DNA from 4 places in the Leptolyngbya sp. PL-A3 genome. Region 2 is predicted to be linked to each of the others. Evidence: predicted binding sites of a transcription regulator. Region 2 holds the regulator's gene; each other region holds the start of a gene.
What was found. The regulator NtcA, encoded in region 2, controls nitrogen genes in cyanobacteria. The targets are predictions, from matches to a motif close to TTTGTANNNNNNNNTACAAA.
Positions count from the first base shown of each region.

Region 1: NDI52_RS18540 (DUF4278 domain-containing protein) is a predicted target of NtcA. The motif match lies at 1,554-1,573, and genes of this name have one in related genera.
Region 3: NDI52_RS08665 (DUF4327 family protein) is a predicted target of NtcA. The motif match lies at 1,588-1,607, and genes of this name have one in related genera.
Region 4: NDI52_RS18825 (DUF3155 domain-containing protein) is a predicted target of NtcA. The motif match lies at 1,386-1,405, and genes of this name have one in related genera.

Region 1 is NZ_JAMPLB010000024.1:79,744-82,869, reverse strand. Features, by position in the region: gene NDI52_RS18545 (ADP-ribosylglycohydrolase family protein) at 1-599, opposite strand, end outside; gene NDI52_RS18540 (DUF4278 domain-containing protein) at 1,236-1,412, opposite strand; gene NDI52_RS18535 (hypothetical protein) at 1,789-2,034, shown strand; gene NDI52_RS18530 (M23 family metallopeptidase) at 2,118-3,032, opposite strand.
Region 2 is NZ_JAMPLB010000012.1:91,611-94,736, reverse strand. Features, by position in the region: gene hisB (imidazoleglycerol-phosphate dehydratase HisB) at 1-129, opposite strand, end outside; gene fabI (enoyl-ACP reductase FabI) at 347-1,123, opposite strand; gene ntcA (global nitrogen regulator NtcA) at 1,733-2,404, shown strand; gene NDI52_RS11865 (DUF3084 domain-containing protein) at 2,579-3,126, shown strand, end outside.
Region 3 is NZ_JAMPLB010000008.1:70,103-73,228, forward strand. Features, by position in the region: gene NDI52_RS08655 (outer membrane beta-barrel protein) at 1-223, opposite strand, end outside; gene rpsD (30S ribosomal protein S4) at 558-1,190, opposite strand; gene NDI52_RS08665 (DUF4327 family protein) at 1,742-1,960, shown strand; gene NDI52_RS08670 (serine/threonine phosphatase) at 2,293-3,126, opposite strand, start outside.
Region 4 is NZ_JAMPLB010000025.1:49,827-52,952, forward strand. Features, by position in the region: gene NDI52_RS18820 (HAMP domain-containing sensor histidine kinase) at 1-1,174, opposite strand, end outside; gene NDI52_RS18825 (DUF3155 domain-containing protein) at 1,433-1,744, shown strand; gene NDI52_RS18830 (Na+/proline symporter) at 2,188-3,126, opposite strand, start outside.

The sequences.
Region 1 (3,126 bases), on a different contig from region 2:
GCATCCTCGAAATCCGTTGCTTCCAGAAATGCAATCAGCGCTTCGGGGACGGTTTCCTGGCACGATTCATTAAACCGATACACCGGACGAATGTCATCCAGCTTACGGCTCAGGTCGTAACCAAAAATTGTTTCAACATGAACCTTGATGTCTGCTTTAGACGCCCCCTGGCGTGCTAGGAAAATGGCAGTTGCAGTTGCTTGTGCCCCTTTAATTCCTTCAGGATGGTTGTGGGTAACGGCAGCACTTCGCTCTGCCTCGTGTAGCACCGCCTCCAGGGTATCTAGAGCAAACCCGATGGGGCTGACCCGCATCGCTGAGCCATTTCCCCAACTGTTGTAGGGTTCGGGTGTGCTGGAGGCCGCCCATTGAGCAAAGCGAGCACCATAGCTGCCACAGGGGTTGGGATAGCGTTGGTAATACTGCTTGAAGGCAGTGACATAGTCCACGCCTGTGAGCAGCGCATCTGCAACGGCAACCGTCAGGATCGTGTCATCCGTAAAGGTGGAGGTCGCCTGGAGAAGCGAAAAGTCTTTGGAACGGTAATTATTAAATTCATAAACGGAGCCAACAACGTCTCCGGCGATCGCCCCTAACATGCTTGCTGTCCCCGCCAGAAAAGAAGCAGACCCACCAGTATAGAGGGCAATACAATTAAAGTAACCACCACTGGAGCACCGCTTGGCCAGGTAACCAGGGGGGCTCCATAACGAATGGCGATTGCCAAAAGGGCAGAAATTCCTACCACTTTGCCAATCATCCTAATGTCTTCTGTCATAAAAAAAATTGAGCTTCAAACGTTCCAGCATTCTATCGCCATTTGTTCAGGCCGTTTTTTGAAAGAGCCAAATTCAGCAGTTTGAACCAGCAATTCTCATTTTGAAATCAGGCCCGAAAACCGCGCGCCTTTGGCGCGCGGTTTTCGGGTATCAAAGCCAAGAGTTCACGCCCCTAGGGCGTGAACTCTTGGCTTTGATACCCATACTGAGAATTGCTGAGTTTGAATGAAGGGCGTTTTCGAATGTCACGCCATATGCGGCGCTCGAAAACGCCCTTCTTGGCGTGTGCTGCGCACATGCCAAAATGGACACTTCAGCTTGCCCAAACTGAGCCTATATTGGCATTCGAAGAAAATTAGCCTAAAGAAAAACACCCCTCTCGGGGTGTTGAGTTCGCTACATCCACAAAACTATAGGCAGAGACTTTAGGGAAAACTTCAAAATCTCTCAAGAGATTTACTGTACCCAGGCCCCGCGATATTTCATCCGGGGTTTGGCTGTTTCACTGGGGGCATTGTTAAGCCGGTGAGCTTTCAACGCCGCTCCCCGATATTGGCCAATAACATCACCTTCAGAAAATTCCACTCCTGTGTCTGGAGCACTGTAAGCCGCGCCGCGATAGTGAAGTTCCATAGTCACCTCTTAAGAAACGAAAACAAATCCTTGGGAACCAACCTGGATGAAGAGAGGACAACGACTCATTGTAGAAAAGCAGGACCAAAAGGGCTTACTACAGATGACGAGCCAGGCTTTAGGCAAGAAAGAAAAATGCTTTCTGTATTTAATGTTACCGTTTTGCCAATTTTTGTCAAATGAATTTCTGTAAAGTTGGGCTCGGCTGAATCTTAGTGTCGCCATGGGGCCGCAATTGGGCAGAACCGAAAACTAAGAGTTGTGTAAATTCTTTAGAAAATCTCTCTTGCCGGATTGAGAGAACTTGTGAATAATAAGTTCAAATGTACTATTTGTGATGCAAGATAGTTCAGGTTGAGCATATAAGGGGTTTAAGATGCACCCAAGTCCTTGCTTTTCTACAGAACTGGTTGATGGATGTTGTCTAGGACGGCTTCATGTCCCCTTTTCTGAGATTGCCGATTGGCTCAATTTTTTGATCATGCCGCACTATCAGGTCGACATCTTGGCCGTGGAACAAGCTGTCGATCACATTAGTATTTCCTTTCAGGCCAATGAAGGGGTTTATCTTTATCTCGAACGTTTCCTGAATGCCTCATCCGACATGGCACTTGCCTCGTAGTTTTTTGACTCTGGCCTAAAAAGAAAGGTGCGTGGAACCAAAAGCTCCATGCACCTTTCCTTACTGGCTGGGGTTGTAATCGTTCAGCGTCCTACTTCCATGCTGGGAAAGAATTGGGTGGGGCTTTCGGCTACCCAGCCTAGGCTAGAGTTAGAGCGAACCTCAAAATGCAGGTGAGGAGTGGAGGCATCCCCCGTTTGCCCGACCGTACCCAGGCGATCGCCTCTTCTAACCGTTTGTCCCACTGCAACATCAATCGTCGCCAGTTGGGCATAGCGGGTTTGTAGTCCGCCTGCATGATTGAGCACCACTAAATTGCCATAGTTCCCCTGGGTTGAGGCGAAGGCGACGGTGCCATCTTGGGCGGCCAACACTGGGGTTCCTGCAGCCGCCTGTAAATCTACCCCACTGTGGAAGGCCATCTGACTGGTCAAGAAATTAACTTGCCAACCGTAACCTGTGACGACCTCCGCCTCATTGGGCAGCGGGTAGCGGGACAACGTTGGGTTAGATTCAACCACCTGAGCTACAGGTGTCGGAGCCCAGTTGATCCCTGGAATGAAAACAACCCTGGGGGCGTTTTGGGTACAGCCATTCACCTCAAAGAGGACATCCGCTCGTACCCCGTAAGCTGCTGCTACGTCCCGCCAGGTGCTTCCTGCTGGAACTTCTACGCGGATGCCGTTGTAGGGAGGAATCACAATTTCTGTCCCGACCGGGGCGTTGCCGTTGCGCAGAACAGGGTTGAAACCCATCAGTGTTGCGGGAATCAGATCGTACTGCTGAGCCAGAGAGGTCAGAGTTTCTCCGGTGGCAATGCGGTGGCGGCGCAGACGAGAGAGTGCGGCTTCTGGGCAAAGAGCGCCGTTCGGTGAAGAAGCTTGGGCGACTCGTTGGGAGCCGGGTATGGCTATTGCCTCCAGTGGCAGTGCCAGCAGCCCAGTCCCTAAGGTAACCAGACCGAATGCAAGTGAAACAAACCGGGGAAGCAAAGTCATAGATCGTTCAGAGGTGAGTCAGAATAGACGGGGGCCACAATTAAACCAGGTGAGCTATGGGCTAGCGCTCCTGGTTATGAGTTAGATCACTCCA
Region 2 (3,126 bases):
GCAGGTGCCCTGGCCGTCCAGGTTGAGGCTAACCTGTACGTCCGTTTCTTTTGTTTTGCGGCTGACGGAGGCGGTACGGGCAGGCCGGTCTAGATCAATAGCGGAGGATTGGCGATCGCGGGTTTGCATAGAAATCAGTTTCCAAAAAGCATTAGTTCAATTATTCCGCACGCTTTGTAAAGCGGCATGGCCGGTCCCAATTAGGAGGCGCAGAGCCTCCAGGGGGCATGGGTGTTAGGTATGACAATGGGGGGCGATCGCACTTCTAGAAATAGATTCTCGAGCTATTTAGAATCTATCTCCATTCCCCCTGCTCCCCTGCTCCCTTGGCCCCCTGTCTCAACACCTACATCCCCATAATCTCGTAACCCGAATCCACGTAGATAATCTGGCCTGTGATGCCACTTGCTAGAGGGCTACACAGAAATGCTGCAGCATTTCCGACCTCCTCTTGCGTAACTGTGCGGCGTAGAGGGGCAACCTCTTCTACATGACGCATCATATCTAGAATGCCACCGACTGCTGAGGAAGCCAGAGTGCGAATAGGTCCAGCGGAAATGCCGTTCACACGGATATTCTGGGGGCCCATCTCTGAGGCCAGGTAGCGCACATTCATTTCCAGTGCAGCCTTTGCCACCCCCATCATGTTGTAGTTAGGAATGACCTTCACACCGCCCAGGTAAGTCAAGGTCACGACAGAGCCACCCTCTGTCATCAGAGGCTTGGCAGCCCGGCACAGTTGCACCAGGGAGTAGGCACTGACTTCCATCGCCAGATTGAAGTTGCCTCGGGAGACATTGCTAAAGTCGCCAGTCAGGTCTTCTTTGTTGGCAAAGGCCAGGCAGTGAATCAGAATGTCAAGACGACCCCACTTGTCGCGCACGGTGTCGAAGGCGGCAACCACCTGCTCCTCGTTTTGAACGTCACAAGGAACAAAGATAGAGGGGTTCAAAGGCTCAACCAGCTCTCCCACCTTCTTTTCAAAACGGCCCTTCTCGTCGGGCAAATAGGTGATGCCAAGGTTGGCTCCCGCTTTGTGGAGTTGCTGGGCAATGCCCCAGGCGATGGAGCGGTTATTGGCAATGCCAGTTACGAGGGCATTTTTTCCAGTTAAATCCAGCATGGGAATGAGGAGGTATGGAATATAAAGCGCCCTTCAGAATACAAGAAAGAGGGATCGTCGCGATAGGGGGCGGAGAGGAGACTTCGGGAACTCGCTTTTCTGGCTGTCACATCAAGCCAGTAGTAAAGGGAAAGGTTGAGTGCTTTACGCCCAACCTTTCCCTTTACTACTGGCTGCGTACTTCACCCAATTCAGAGCCCTAATTTTGCCGCTAGAAAGCAGCAGCAAAATTTGATTTTTGGGTTGGGAGAGACATGAAATAACAAAGTGCTATGGAGAGATAGCTCATTGTTATTTAATCCGTTCAAAATTTAGTTTTAATAAAAGAATACACTCTGACGAGATATTATTCACTATTAAGTGAATCTCATGGTTCAGGTCTATGGCCTCTGTCTTCTGGCAAATAATGCGATCGCAGCCAATCTACGGCAATATTTTTGGGCACCAGGGGTGTAACTTGAGGTAGTTCGCTCTGTAACGTAATTTTCGATACAAAAACTAGCTCTAAAGTTAGTTTAAGTGTTCTAAAGTCATGATTCGGTCAACTTTTGCTGACTTGAAGCAGGATTTGATTAGCCCCCTCACTACGGTTTAGGCAGGACGAGAGGAATGGTTGTGGCACAAGATAAGCCTCTGGCGGATGTCTTTCGTCAATTAAGTGGTGGTGTTTTCCCGCCGATGGTGGAGACCTTCGACCGTGGCAAAACCATCTTCTTCCCCGGAGACCCGGCAGAGCGTGTGTACTTTTTGTTGAAGGGTGCAGTCAAATTGTCTCGGGTGTATGAAGCCGGGGAAGAGATCACCGTGGCGCTGCTACGGGAAAATAGTGTGTTTGGTGTGTTGTCACTGATTACTGGGCAGCGGGCCGATCGCTTTTACCATGCTGTCGCCTTTACCCCCGCAGAACTGTTGTCAGTGCCCATCGAACAGGTAGAAAAAGCCTTGAAAGAGCACCCAGAGCTATCTATGTTGATGCTAAAGGGTCTGTCATCTCGGATTTTGCAAACAGAAATGATGATTGAAACCCTGGCCCACCGGGATATGGGATCGCGATTGGTCAGCTTCCTGCTCATTCTCTGCCGGGATTTTGGCGTGCCGACCCCGGAGGGGATCACCATCGACCTGAAGTTGTCGCACCAGGCGATCGCCGAGGCCATCGGGTCTACCCGCGTCACCGTTACCCGCCTACTTGGGGAACTCCGGACGGACAAGATGATTTCAATCCACAAGAAAAAAATTACGGTTTACAACCCGGTGGCGTTGAGCCAGCAGTTTACGTAACCCAATTTTATGGAGGAGGGCTGTGAAACAACCCTCCTCCATAAAATTTTGTTTTTCGTTGAGGAAAGATGCACTGCACCCTTCCCTGACAGAGTCTCGTTTCACATCCCGTAATTACACGCAAAACACTCAGCAGAATGCAGTAGGCTGTAGCTGTATTAGACAGAGCCGGGAATGACCACGGGGCTTGTATTAATTGCAGCAATTTTGATTTTAGGGGCGGTAATTGCCACGGTGGGCGATCGCCTTGGGATGCGTGTAGGTAAAGCGCGTCTCAGTTTGTTCAACCTGCGGCCTCGGCAGACGGCCACCCTGATTACTATCCTGACGGGTATCGTGATTTCGGCGGTGACCTTTGGTATCTTGTTTGCGATCAGTGATCAGCTACGGACAGGGGTTTTTGAGCTGGAGCAGATTCAGGATGACCTGGCGACAGCTCGGGAACAGTTGGATCAGGCCCGTACGGAGCAGGAGGAGGTTCAGTCTGAGCGAGATTTGGCATTGAGACAACAGCAACAGGCGCGGCGGCGGCTTCAGGAGACAAATCGAGAGTTACAGCAGGCGATCGCCCAGAGCCAGGCTCGAGAGCAGCGGCTCAAGGAGACGAGCCAACGTCTAAGTTCCACCGAAGCTCAGCTGCAACAGGTAGATGCCAGCTTCCAGGAGGCCCGCGGGCTGCTCCAGAGCGTCACGCAACAGGCCCGTCAGTTACGCAGCGAGAT
Region 3 (3,126 bases), on a different contig from region 2:
CCCAGGCGCGAGAACTTCCAGTACCGAGCAGGCTGCCTAGGCTCTCTCTCATGTTAGAACCATCTACCGTAGCTCCCAGATAACTTCCTTCCAACCCATGCGTCTGGGTACGAATTTGGGGCTGAGTTTGACCTTGCGTTTGGGCGATCGCGGCCTGTTCCCCTAACCCTACTACCCCGAACCCGAGCCCAACCAAGAACCACAACCACCGCTTTTCCATCATGAATTCCCTACAATGCCTAACCCGGCAGAAATCGAACACAACACCCGCCACATTCTGTTTTCTGGCCAGGGCACTCGTTAATTTACGCCCCTGAAGCCCCTTGCTCAGGGCAGTTTAAGAAGATTCAGGGGAACAGCATCACTGTTGCGATCGTCGCTCTCTGCATTTGAACTGATATTCTTTCAAGAGCTATAAAATGGGTTCCCCAAAAGCCGTTTTATAGCTCTAAAGGCCATAAAAAAATCCCCCGATGACGGATCGGGGGATCAGGAGAATTATGCTTGCTGCATCAGATGATGGCGCACCGCAGCCGCACAGTGGCACCTCTGAATCATTAGGCTTGTCGAGAGTAGTACTCAACAACCAACAGTTCGTCAATATTGAGGGCAACCCATTCTCGCTCAATGGTGCTGGTCACCCTGGCGGTTAGCTTAGCTTTATCAAACTCTAAATGAGTTGGAACGTTGGCCAGACCGGGGTATTGCAGGTTTTCTTCTACCAGCTTACGAGACCGTTCCGTGGAGCTCACACCGATTTCTTCACCTGCCCTGATTTGGTAGCTGGGCACGTTAACCCGCTTACCATTGACGGTGATGTGGCCGTGGCTCACCAACTGCCGAGCCGCAGGAATGGTAGGAGCCATACCCAAGCGGAAAATGGTGTTGTCCAAACGCATTTCAAGCAGTTGCAACAGAATCTGACCAGTAGAACCGGGAGTTCTGCGAGCTTTGCGGACATAGCGCAGCATTTGACGCTCGCTGACGCCGTAGTTAAATCTCAGTTTTTGCTTTTCTTTCAGTCGTCGAGCATATTCAGACTCTTTACGACGAGCTGCCCCATGTTGACCGGGGGGGTTGGTTCGCTTGCCAGACTGCCGCCGATCTTTGCGGGTCAGACCGGGAAGAGTGTCCGTTCCGGTACACAAGCGACGAACGATGCGGAGGCGAGGGCCTCGATAACGCGCCATCTAACGTTTTCTCCTAGAAGTGTCCACAAACAATTCATGATAGCAGGGTTTGCCAGAAGAAAGAGGAACACTCAGAAGAATTCAGCAATTCTATTGTGAGCTCTAAAGCTCAAAAACCACTCGCCTGAGACAAGCGGTTTTTGACTTGATTTCAAGAGGAGAATTGCTGAGCCGAATCAGTTATTTAGGCACAGCGGGTTAGTATTAAACCAGACGGACCACTCAATCCACCCCAAGGGACTATTCCAAGACAACCGGAACTGTTTAACTAACCTTGAGGTCCAGAGCATAAAGGGGATAGGAACAATATTAACTTTTTCTAATACCCAAAATAGCTTTACATACAGAAAACGAATAGTTGAGCATTTCATGATAAAAGCAGACGCGGAATCCTGGGGTTCTAGGCTAAGATACGAAGCTGGAAATCAAGACTGACAACTGAGTTACAAGGCTGCCTCTGGAGTTGGGTGCAATTCCTTGAAGGTAGAATAAGTCAGCGATCCCACGTTCATAAGGAATTTGAAAATTTAATGATGGTTAAGGAAGCTGTTGTGAATTCATCAGTTGCGCATCCTATGTCTAAACTCCAGAGACAGGTGCGCTCCCTGGTCGAGTCAAAGATGCTGAAGCCCAACGATCGCCTCTGGAAAATTGCGCTCCTCTACGGCGATGAGTGGGCTTACTGGAAGCACGAGCTGGAAGAGTTTGAATTTACCATGCGAGATCCCATCAGCGATTTGCTGGCTGTGGAAACCTGGGAAGAAGAGTAATTTTGGTGAAAGGGTCAGTGTTCGACGCCATGCTTGAACACTGACCCACGTTATATAGGCTGCCGTTGCAGTATTTTCAGAATGTTCATACCTGTCTAAGAGATAGGGGTTGGTCTTTCAAAACCTACTCTCTATTGCCGATGCCTTAGACCATTTAAAAAACTCTCGATAATGCCTAATACTGAACGGCGGAAATCAACTCATGTTTATAGATGAGGGGTGCTTTGCTCCATCTCCAAACATAGGTTAATCTCTGCCGTTTAGTACTACGTTGATTGAGTTTTGTAGAAGAGATAATTCTTTCATAAGACTCAATCGAACTAAATTCTGAACTACCCCCGGGGTAGTTTGGCTAGATTTGGACGTACTCTGGCTCGCACAACAACAGCAGTAATGTTGTCATGGCCATTATGAGCATTTGCCAAATCGATCAAAGCATTCACGCCTTGCTCCAGATTGACCTGGGTACTGAGCAACGGCTCTATATGGCTATCACAGTATTTTTCGAGTAGATCGTTATCGGTCAGCCCGTCTGAGCACAGCAGGAGCAGCAAATCCTCATTCAGCTCAAGGAATTGCACATCAGGATTTACGAATTGCTCATCCCGAGGGCCAAGCGCCTGAGTGAGTTGGTAGGCATCAGGACGGGCATAGGCGATCGCCGCTTCTACCCCCCGCTGAATTTCCCGCTGGCCAACTTCATGATCTACTGTCACCTGCTCTAGTCCCGAGCGGCGGCTAAAACGGTAGAGACGGCTATCCCCAACGTGGGCGATCGCCACTTGCGTCCCATGAACCAGCACCAACACTAGCGTGGTGCCCATGCGCCCACTACCTGAGCTGTCATTTTTCTGGTTCATCTCGTAGAGGGCACTGTTAGCAACGCGGATCCCCTCACGAATAACAGCTTCAGAAGGCATTTCATCAGCCCAGTTCTGAGCGAAATAATCACGTAGGGTTTGGGCAGCCATTTCGCTAGCGACCTCCCCACTAGCATGCCCCCCCATACCGTCACAGAGGATGTAGAGCCCTTTTACCTGAAGCTTACGCTCGGTGATACTTTCGCTCTTAATGGCTTCGGTTTGAATGCAGAAAAAGTCTTCGTTGTGGTCTCGCTGTCGCCCAACATCGCTACGTCCGGCTTCTTCCAAACTGACCAGAATCAT
Region 4 (3,126 bases), on a different contig from region 2:
GAATTCCTGGACCGTTATCAATGATGGCAAGGCCCTGAAAGTTAATTCCATTCCGTTGACGCCTCAACCCTGCTAAAACTTCGACTTTCCCGCCAGATGGGGTGTATTTTAGAGCGTTATCGATCAAGTTGTTGAAGGCTTCCCGCAACGCTCCTGGATCGGCTTCAATGGCTGGCACGCCTTCGGGTATGAGGATGAGCAGTTGGAGACGACGATCCTGGGCGATCGCCCGAGCCGAATTCAGTAAGGGCTGCAAAATATCGGTTAACTCACAGGCGATCGGTTGCAGTTGTGCTGGGGTCAGGGCATTGACGCCCGGTAAGAGCGGTACTCCAGTAGAACTGGCCAGGGCCTTTGGGTTATTGCGCCAGTTTTCTGGAGGATGGCTCTCCTCTTGACCGGGTAAAAGTTCTACGGGCTGCAGATCAACCACTTGTTCAAATTGCTTGAGCAAGTCTTGTAAATGTTCGCTTTCTCGAACAATACCCTCAGCCAGGTCACGACTCTTGTTATTAGGGGCAAGCCGTTTCAGCAATACTTTTCCAAAGGTTCGCAACGCCATCAGAGGGTTTCGGAACTGATGAAGCAGGTTGTCGAAGAGTTCATGCTGCTGAGCTTGCAATTGTTGTAGCTGATGCAAGCTGTGATCGTTCCAGGCGGCACGACGATCCATGACACAGGCGATCGCCAACGTTCGGGCAACCCGTTCGATCTGATCCTGTTCCACTTCGCCCCACGGACGATCTGAGCGGGCCGTCACCAACAAGCCCAACACAACCCCTTCATGAACGAGCGGCACCATCATTCGCTGAGCCATGGGTAAGGGCATGCCAAAAATAGACGTTTGCTCCTGGGCTTCCACCTCCGGTGCGTTCCCATTGGGAGAACCCGGTAATACAGGCTGCCCCACTTGAGGAAATACCATGGCCTCCCCCTTATGAGAGGGATGAGGATGTAAGCCATCGGATGCATCTAGAGCAAGCAGGGAAAAGACACTGGCCGGATCACGGCTAAAAATGGTGTCTGGATGGGCGGCAATTGGTACCAGATTTGCAGTCGCATCTCCAGCTACCTCTTCCGTTAGGTAGACGACACTCAACGCTGCCCCTAACCCTTGTGTCAGTAGCGCAATCTGGGCCTGGCAAAGGGTGACGAAGTCTGGGCTCGCAAACATCACAACCAAGTTGAACCAAAATGAAGAATCTGTAAGGGATCAAGGCGATCGCATTGAGCTCTAGCCTAGGCTCGCTCTAAACCCGATCCGCCTACTATTAAGCATTAATAATAAAGATAGATAACGGAGTTTGTGTAATGTTTTGTAATGCAAGCTTAAAAGAAGTTGAAATCTCATACCTAAGACGGTATACTAGCGACCGTCAATCTATTTTGTAACCAGAGTTACATCTATCGTAGCAGAGAGGAGGTCAGGAGGTTGGCAAGGAGACGCAAACGTAAGAGCCGTCGTCGTTTGGAAGGCCGTCGGATATTAGAATCCGTACCTCAGTTTAGCATCGAGTGTGGCGAAGATAAGCCTGTAACTGCTGCCCGGAAGTTCATTCACGCTGAAGGAATTGCTCCTCCCGCACTATTGCTTGTAAAGCGTAACGAGCATACCACGGATCGGTACTTCTGGGCCGAGAAGGGTCTGTTTGGAGCGCAGTATGTGGAGGAGAACCATTTCCTATTTCCCAGCCTGCGCACGGATGAAGAGTCTGACATGCTGCCTGTTGCCTTAGGTAGCTAGTAGTCTTCTCTTGCATCGTTGCCTCCCGGTGCCGTGTTTTTCCCTGTTGTAGTCAGGCTGGAGACTCTACTCATCAGTCCCCAGCAGCTTTGTAAACTTCAGATGCCTTTGGTAGTTGTGGTATTTCAATTCTCTTCGAGTTACTGATGAATACAAGTTATTCCTTGGCAATTTCGGAAGATTAGAAAAAATACCGTTGCGGAACTGGAGTGGAATGGGTGGGTGTTACGCTCATCTAGTAAAGCTGTAAGGCTTACGGTTGGTTTATTGTTACCACCTGATTCGACATTGTTACGTAGCTTAAATAACGAAAATAGGGATTGATTCTGTCAATCCCTATTTTTTCAAGATTTTTCTCAGTGAAAGAAAGCGTGGAGCCATAGTTCTCACGCTTTTTTGTTGCCTCTCAGGGTTGGCGATCGCACCACCAGCCCTAAAAGGCTTTACTGAATGTCGCCTGTTGCCTGGGAAATTTCCTCCAGGGGCTCAGGGCTGTAGGAGTGTACCCGCTCCTGAAGGCGGCTAAAGTCAAACGGTTGCTTGTTTTGGGTGCGAGCCAGAGCGATGCCTGCACCCACTATCCCAGTAGAGACCACGAGTGCCGCTGCAAAGCTGACCAGCAAATCACCTCCCATTGGGATAGGTAACCAGGCACTAAAGTCTGGAGCAGGAAAATAGAGGGCCCCCGTGAGGATTCCTAACAGGGCTCCGGCCAGCGCAACTCTTCCCGTCAGATGGCGGGAGTAGAGACCTAGAATTACAGGGGCGAAGGCCCCGGCACAGATGAGATCGGCCAGCAAGAAGAGATACAGCACGTCATAACCCCGAGCCGCGATGAGAATGGCGGGAATGCCTACGGCAACCGTCAGCACCCGAGAGGCCCGTAGTATGCCTTCCCGTTGCATCTGGGGAAACAGTCGCACCAGGTCCACAGTGAAGACGCTGGTGATGCCATTCAATAGAGATGACAGAGTACTCATCACCAGAGCCAGGGCCAGCACCAGTACCAGCATGACAAAGGCTAGGGGCAACCGTAGCTCTTGAATGAGGGAAAAGAAGGCGCGATCATCATTGAAGCCAAAGTGCATCGCTAACAGCCCCAGAGCTCCTGCAACCATGATCATGGGGACAATGACGAGGGCGCTATAGAGAAATGCTTTTTGCACGGTTTTGCCGGTGCGGCTAGCGTAAACTCGCTGCCAGTTACTCTGGTTAAAAGTTTCGGCCGCTGTGATGGCGATGAGCAATGTCAAACCAAACTTAATGCCCGAAATATTAGACCAGGACAATAGTTCTGGAGCCTTTGCCTGAATGGGTTCTAAAGCGGCCTGCCAACCACCCAGATTGCTGGCTGCAACCCAAAGGCTAATCAGTAGCAATGG